DNA from 3 places in the Mycolicibacterium grossiae genome. Region 2 is predicted to be linked to each of the others. Evidence: predicted binding sites of a transcription regulator. Region 2 holds the regulator's gene; each other region holds the start of a gene.
What was found. The regulator LexA, encoded in region 2, represses DNA repair genes until DNA is damaged. The targets are predictions, from matches to a motif close to CGAACANNTGTTCG.

Region 1 (2,262 bases), 730 kb from region 2:
GATCCGGACGTGCCGTTGTGCGCGCCGCGCCGACCAGCCGAACGGCTAGGCTGCGCGGGACGCCCGCCCGCCGACGATGCCGAGGTGACCGTGAAGCTGGACCTGCTGAGCCCGACCGTGGAGATCGGGTTGGTCACCACCAACCTCGACGCGATGATCGCCTTCTACGAGGGCTTCCTCGGTCTGGAGTTCCAGGGCGAGATCGAGTTCGCCGAGGGCTCGCAGCGGCGCTACGTCTTCGGCGGCAGCATCCTCAAGCTGGTCACCTACCACACGCCGCCTGCCGCACCGGCCGTGCCCGGCGGCGGAAAGGCGCAGGCGGGGCTGCGTTACGTCACCCTCGGGATCACCGGGCTGCGCCGCGCCGCGGAACTCGTCGAGGAGGCCGGCTACCCGATCGTGGAACCGCCGACGGAGTTCGAACCGGTGCCGGGAATGGGCTGGATGTTCATCGCCGATCCGGACGGCAATGCGATCGAGTTGTTCGGGACGCTGTGACGATGGCGGCCGTCAGCAACGACCTGTGGGAGGTCATGTCGACGGCGCGCACCATCCGCCGCTTCACCGACGAGCCGGTGCCCGACGCCGCGCTGGCGCGGTGCATCGAGGCCGCGACGTGGGCGCCGTCGGGAGCCAACGCGCAGGCCTGGCGGTTCGTCGTGTTGCGTTCCCCCGAGCAGCGGGCCGTCGTCGGCCAGGCGGCCACGCAGGCACTGACGGTGATCGAGGAGGCGTACCGGATGACCCGTCCGGCACCCGACGACCACTCCCGGCGGGCCCGGGACAACCGGGCCACCTACGAATTGCACGACCGCGCAGCCGAGTTCACCTCGGTGCTGTTCGTACAGCAGCGGCTGCGGCTGGCGTCTGACGCGTTGCTCGGCGGTTCCATCTTCCCGGCGATGCAGAACTTCCTCCTGGCCGCTCGCGCTCAGGGCCTGGGCGCCTGCCTGACCAGCTGGGCCTCCTACGGCGGAGAGACGTTGCTGCGCAACGCCGTCGGAGTGCCGGAGGACTGGTTCCTGGCCGGGCACGTCGTCCTCGGGTGGCCGAAGGGTCGGCACGGGCCGGTGCGCCGCCGTCCGTGGCAGGACGCGGTGAACGCCGACCACTGGGACGCACCGGCGCCCGGCATCACCGAAGGCCCGGCGCACGGGACCTAGCACGGGGCACTGACGTTTTTGGGTGTTGGTGCAGGGGTTGTGCACAGTGGTGTGTTCATCCCCAGGCGGGTTCGTGGTTGCGGCGGTGCTCGGTGGTGGCGACTACCGTCGAATGTGTGTTCGATGCGTTGGTGGCTGAGGTGGCTGCCGCCCGGGGTGTGGGGGAGCGGTTGCGGGCGCAGGCGCGGTTGGAGAACGCGGTGTGTGCGGCGCGGTTGGCGTCGATGGCCGATCTGCTCGACCGGGCGTATGCGGTGTCGGGGTCGGCGGCACGCGAGCAGTGGCGGTGTGACAACTGGTCGTCGGTGTGCGCGCAGATCGGCGCGGCTCAGTGCCTGACTGCGGGGCGGGCGTCGGGATTGTTGACCACGGCGGTGACGTTGCGGGAGCGGTTGCCGAAGGTGGGGGCGCTGTTCGCCGAGGGCTTGCTCTCGTATCCGTTGGTGCGGGCGATCTGCACGCGCACGGCGTTGGTGACCGACGCGGCGGCGGTGCGGGCCATCGACGCGGAGTTGGCCGCCGAGTTGGCCGGGTGGGGCGCGAAGTCGGTGGAGCAGACCGAGCGCGACATCGATGCCCTGGTGTTGCGTCACGATCCGTATGCGGTGCGGCGGACCCAGGACGCCGCCCGCGGCACGCGGGTGAGCGTGTACACCGACACCGCCAACGGGGTGGCCTACGTGGACGCGACCGTCGACGCCGCTGACGGGGCGGCGTTCGATGCGCGGGTGGATCGGCTGGCGCGCACGGTGTGCCCGCGCGATCCCCGCACGCTGGATCAGCGCCGTGGCGCGGCGCTGGGGGCGTTGGGGTTCGGGTGGGACCGGTTGCCCTGCCTGTGCGAGCACCCCGACTGCGCGGCCGCCACCCGGCCCGCTGGGGGTGGGGTGGTCATCCACGTCATCGCCCACGCCGACGCCCTCGACGAGACACCCACGCCGGAGCCACTGCCTGCCCCCGCGTCTGCGTCTGCGTCTGCGCCTGCGCCTGCGGCCCAGTCGGTCACCGCGCCGCCGCCTCAGCCCAACACCCAGCCAGCGTCCACGCCGACGCCCCACACCGAAGCCGCACCGGTGCCCACGGGGAATCTGACCACCCA
Region 2 (2,262 bases):
GGCCTCGCGGGAGTCGACGACCCGGCTATCGGGATGACGACAGAACGGACAGTGCACCACCGCTCCTTCGCCGCCGCTGGGATGAGACCGGAATGTTCCGGCCCCATACGAGCGTACCGAGGGACGGCAGGGTGTCTCACGGCGCATGGCGGCGGGTCAGCCGACCGGGGCGATGAGCGTCTGCCCGGCCGCGACACCCGCGGTGTCCAGCTCGTTCAGTTCGCGGATCCGCTCGACCGTCGGGCCGACCGGGGCGTCGGGCGCGATGCGAGCGGCGAGCTGCTGCAGCGACTCCCCCGTCTGGACCTGGACCACGGCCAGCTCCCCGGGCACCGGCGCCGGCGTCTCCGGTGCGGCGCCGAACTGCGCGACCAGGCCGAGCCACACCGTGATTCCCGCCGCGACCAACGCCAGCAGCACCGTGGTGACCGGCGTGATCGGCTTGCGCCGGTGCGAAGCCCGCGACATCAGGACACCGGTGCCGGAGTAGCGCAGCGGTGCGGCGGCCGGCCGACGGCGCTGCGGCGACCGGCGGGCCGCGGGACGCGGACGCACCGGACGGGCGACCAGTTCGGTGGGGTAGTCCCGGGTGATGATCGTCATCGCGAGGCCTTTCGGTTCGGGCGTTTCCGGTCTTTCCGGAAACGGTCGTTCGCCTGTGTGTTCGAAATGTACTCGATCACGTGTTCGATGAATAGAACACGTGATCGAATCGTTGCCGACGATATCCGGGGCCACCGACACGCCCCGGCGACCGCGACACGCGTCGAACACATGTTTGATTCTCGAACGGTCTCGGACTACATTCGGCGCCATGAGTGACAGCAGCGACACGCCGAACGGCGCGGACGCACGTCGTCCCGCCGGCAACGACGCCGGACTGACCGAACGACAGCGCACCATCCTCGAGGTCATCCGCACCTCGGTGACCACCCGCGGCTATCCGCCGAGCATCCGCGAGATCGGCGACGCCGTGGGACTCACGTCCACGTCCTCGGTGGCCCATCAGCTGCGCACCCTCGAACGCAAGGGCTATCTGCGGCGCGACCCCAACCGCCCACGCGCCGTGGACGTCCGCGGCGCCGACGATGCCGTCACGCCGATCGTCGCGACCGACGTCGCCGGCTCCGACGCCCTTCCCGAGCCCACCTTCGTCCCCGTGCTGGGTCGAATCGCCGCGGGTGGTCCCATCCTGGCCGAGGAGGCCGTCGAGGACGTCTTTCCGCTGCCCCGCGAACTGGTCGGCGAGGGCTCGCTATTCCTGCTCAAGGTCGTCGGCGAATCGATGGTGGACGCGGCGATCTGCGACGGCGACTGGGTGGTCGTCCGGCAGCAGAACGTCGCGGACAACGGCGACATCGTGGCCGCCATGATCGACGGCGAGGCCACGGTCAAGACGTTCAAGCGCACGCGCGGCCAGGTGTGGCTGATGCCGCACAACCCGGCGTTCGATCCGATCCCGGGCAACGACGCCGCGATCCTCGGCAAGGTCGTCACCGTCATCCGCAAGGTCTGACGGCGCTAGCCCCTGACGAAGCCGTTCGTCAGCGCGAACTCCTCACTGGCGAACCAGATCTCGGCACGCACGCGGTCGTACTGCACGCTGGTGGGCAGCCAGTAGAGCCCCGTCTTGGTGTCGGCCTTGATCGGGTAGCCCGCCGGTGCGGTGTACGGGTCCCCCTGCGCCAGGCGCAGCGACGTCTGACTCGGTGCGGTGTCGTCGAGCTGGATGGCCGCATGCCGACCGCTGGGCGGGCCGCTCGACGGCTCCGGATCGGCCGCTGCCGAGGCCGCCGCTCCTGCCACCGGCGCGGCGAACGCGTCCTCGAACACCGGGTCGTCGAACTCGTCGCGCGCGGGATCGCCGTCATGGACGTCGTCACCGAAGCCATCGTCGAAGTCATCGCCGAGGCCGTACGCGTCGGCAGCCTCGTCCTCGCGGTCTACGGCGGGCGTCAGGGGTCCGTCGGTCGGGTCGCTACCCGCGTGCCGACCGGTCTCCGAACGGCCGCCGAACAGCTCGTCGAACGCCGCGGTCGCCGGCTCGTCGGCCGCCCCGCGATCGGCCGGCCCGCGATCGGACCCTTCGCCGGGGGACGCCGCATCTCCGGACACCTCGTTCCCGGGTATGGCGTCCTCGGAGACCACCCGCGTCGGTGCGGTGTCGATCGCGTCCTGGTCCTCGTCGAGGTTCGCCTCGGGACCGATGTCCGGTACCGCGGAAGCACCCGGCGCCGGCGCCGGCCCGGCTGCGGGTACGCC
Region 3 (2,262 bases), 1.9 Mb from region 2:
GTAGTGGTGGGCGTGGCTGGCCAGGCGCAGGACGTCGGCGATGGGCAGGGTGGATCCGCCGGCGGTGACGGCGATCCCGGCGGCGTGGCGCAGGTCTTGCAGGGTGGTGCGCACGATGATGGTGGCGGGTAGCCCGTTGTGCTGCCCGAGTTCGCCGCTGGTCAGGACGGCGCGGCCGATGGCGTGGAGGGCGTCGTGGCGGCGTTGGGAGACGGTGCGGGTGTCGGTGTCGAGGTGGGCTTGGCTGGGGGTGCCGCTGGTGCACGGGTCGGGGTGATCGGGGTGGCACATGCCTGGGGCGGCCCAGCGGGCGAAGACGGCTTCCAGGGTGGCCCAGGCGGTGGGGGTGAGGCAGGCGGTGAGGTCGACCATGCCGTCGGGGCGTTGGCGGTAGGACAGGCGGCGTTGGCGGTGGCGGTCGGTGTCGTCGGGGGCGGCGCCGTCGGGGTCGAGCAGAGCGAGTAGGCGGGCGGCGACGTGGTCGAGTTCGTCGGGGGCGATGCCGGCGGCGATGCGGACCAGGTCGGTTTCGGCGGCGGTGCGGGTGGGGGCGTCGACCGCGGCGGGTAGGCGGGTCATGGTCTTGCGGATGACCTCGACGTGCTCGGGGTTGAGCACACCGTCGGCTTGGGCGGCGGCGGTGCGGGCTAGGACGGGTTCGAGGGGGTCGCCGGTGAGGGCGCGCCGCGGGCCGAGCAGGGCGGCGTCGCGTAGGCGTCGGCCGGCCTCGGGGCGGCTGATCCGCAGCCGAGTGGCCAGCACGTCGCGCCAGGACTTCGCGCCCAGATCGGTCGCGGTGGCCTGGGATTGCAGGGCGGTCAGCAGGCGGTGCTGCTGGGCGGGCAGCCGGCGGGTCAGGTCCTCGAGGTCGTCGAGGACGGTGAGCACTTCGGTCGCGGTCAGCTCCGAGGGGTCGCACGCGGCCAGCGCGGCGTGCGCGGTGCGCAACGCCGTGAGCGCGTCGGTGACGTCCCCCATCCCCATGAGTCGAACATACGTTCGCATCTTAAGGGTTTGGCGACGCCGATCATGAGACGTCTCTGAGAAGTCGAGCGACAATCAGAACGGTTGCGCGACAACGACAACCGCACACGAGAACCACATCCGCATACGACGAAGGGCGCCCGCCGACCGGCGAGCGCCCTTCCGTCGAACTGCGTCAGCGGCCGTTGCCCACGGTCGAGGTGACCGAACCGACGGACGCCTGCTGGTGGATGTCCTGCACCCAATTGTGGTGTGCCACATCCGCATTGGCGGTACCCGCGAGCCCCAGGACGGCGGCGGCGAAACCGGCGGCGATGACGCTGGTGATGGTGGTCTTCTTCATGATCTCTGCCCTCTCCTCGAACCGCTGCTGCGGTGGTCTGCACGGTAGAACCGGCAGGTCAAGGGAAACATTTCCGTTGGCAGTGATTGACCGACGAGTGGCAGGAATCGATCGTCAGGCGCGCTGGGACGTCCTGCGGAGCAGTAGCGCGAGGGGCGGCGCCGCGCCGAGCACCATCAGGACGATCGGCCCGAGCTGCATGACGCCGGGCCCGCCGAACACGATGTCGTCACCCGGTCCACCGACGGTCAGCACCACCACGGTCGCGAGCCACGTCCACAACGGCAGCGCAGCCATCCGGTTCGACGACGCCCACTGCGACGCCGCCCAGACCAGCGCGGCATTCACCAGACCGCTGAGCAACCCGCTGACGGGCAGCGGGATCGACCCGACGTAGAGCGGAAGGAAGAAGGCACCCGCCACTGCGGAGAGCACACCGTCGATCGCGAGCAGGCCGAGGAGGACCGGCCGCTGCCGGCCCGAAGTCGCGGCGGTCAGGTCGGGATGCTGTCGAGCAGCGCGACGAGCGAGCCGGCCACCCACTGGAAGTTGTCCAGACGGTCCTGCCAGTGCTGCAGGTTGGGATCCAGGTCTGGGTCCATCGTCGCCCCTTCCGCGTGCGCGTCGTCCGCAGCTTACCCCCGACGGCTGCGGCTATCCCAGATTCACCCCGGACAGCAGATCGCCTTCCCACCCCCGGTCGTCCCGCTCCCCCGGTGTCCCCGCGGCCAGGACGAAGTGCTCGGTGTGCAGGACGGGCTGTGCGAGGTCGTTGGACAGCGCAAAGGCAGTGCCGTCGGCCGTCACGGTGACCTGCGTGGCGTGCGCGCGCAGCGCGGCGACCTTCGCCGCGCGGGCGTCGGGCGCGTCCACCACTGCGTCGATGTCGGCGTCGTCGTAGGCGAACGGGAAGTCATCCAGCGGGAAGGCCGTCC

Region 1: FZ046_RS20545 (HNH endonuclease signature motif containing protein) is a predicted target of LexA. The motif match lies at 1,273-1,286, and genes of this name have one in related genera.
Region 3: FZ046_RS26050 (HNH endonuclease signature motif containing protein) is a predicted target of LexA. The motif match lies at 989-1,002, and genes of this name have one in related genera.

What each region holds. Positions count from the first base shown of each region.
Region 1 is NZ_CP043474.1:4,267,944-4,270,205, forward strand. Features, by position in the region: gene FZ046_RS20535 (VOC family protein) at 85-498, shown strand; gene FZ046_RS20540 (nitroreductase family protein) at 501-1,163, shown strand; gene FZ046_RS20545 (HNH endonuclease signature motif containing protein) at 1,295-2,262, shown strand, end outside.
Region 2 is NZ_CP043474.1:3,538,812-3,541,073, reverse strand. Features, by position in the region: gene nrdR (transcriptional regulator NrdR) at 1-57, opposite strand, end outside; gene FZ046_RS17050 (LysM peptidoglycan-binding domain-containing protein) at 157-603, opposite strand; gene lexA (transcriptional repressor LexA) at 815-1,516, shown strand; gene FZ046_RS17040 (LGFP repeat-containing protein) at 1,522-2,262, opposite strand, start outside.
Region 3 is NZ_CP043474.1:5,461,020-5,463,281, forward strand. Features, by position in the region: gene FZ046_RS26050 (HNH endonuclease signature motif containing protein) at 1-984, opposite strand, end outside; gene FZ046_RS27575 (hypothetical protein) at 1,160-1,327, opposite strand; gene FZ046_RS26055 (hypothetical protein) at 1,442-1,870, opposite strand; gene mshB (N-acetyl-1-D-myo-inositol-2-amino-2-deoxy-alpha-D-glucopyranoside deacetylase) at 1,982-2,262, opposite strand, start outside.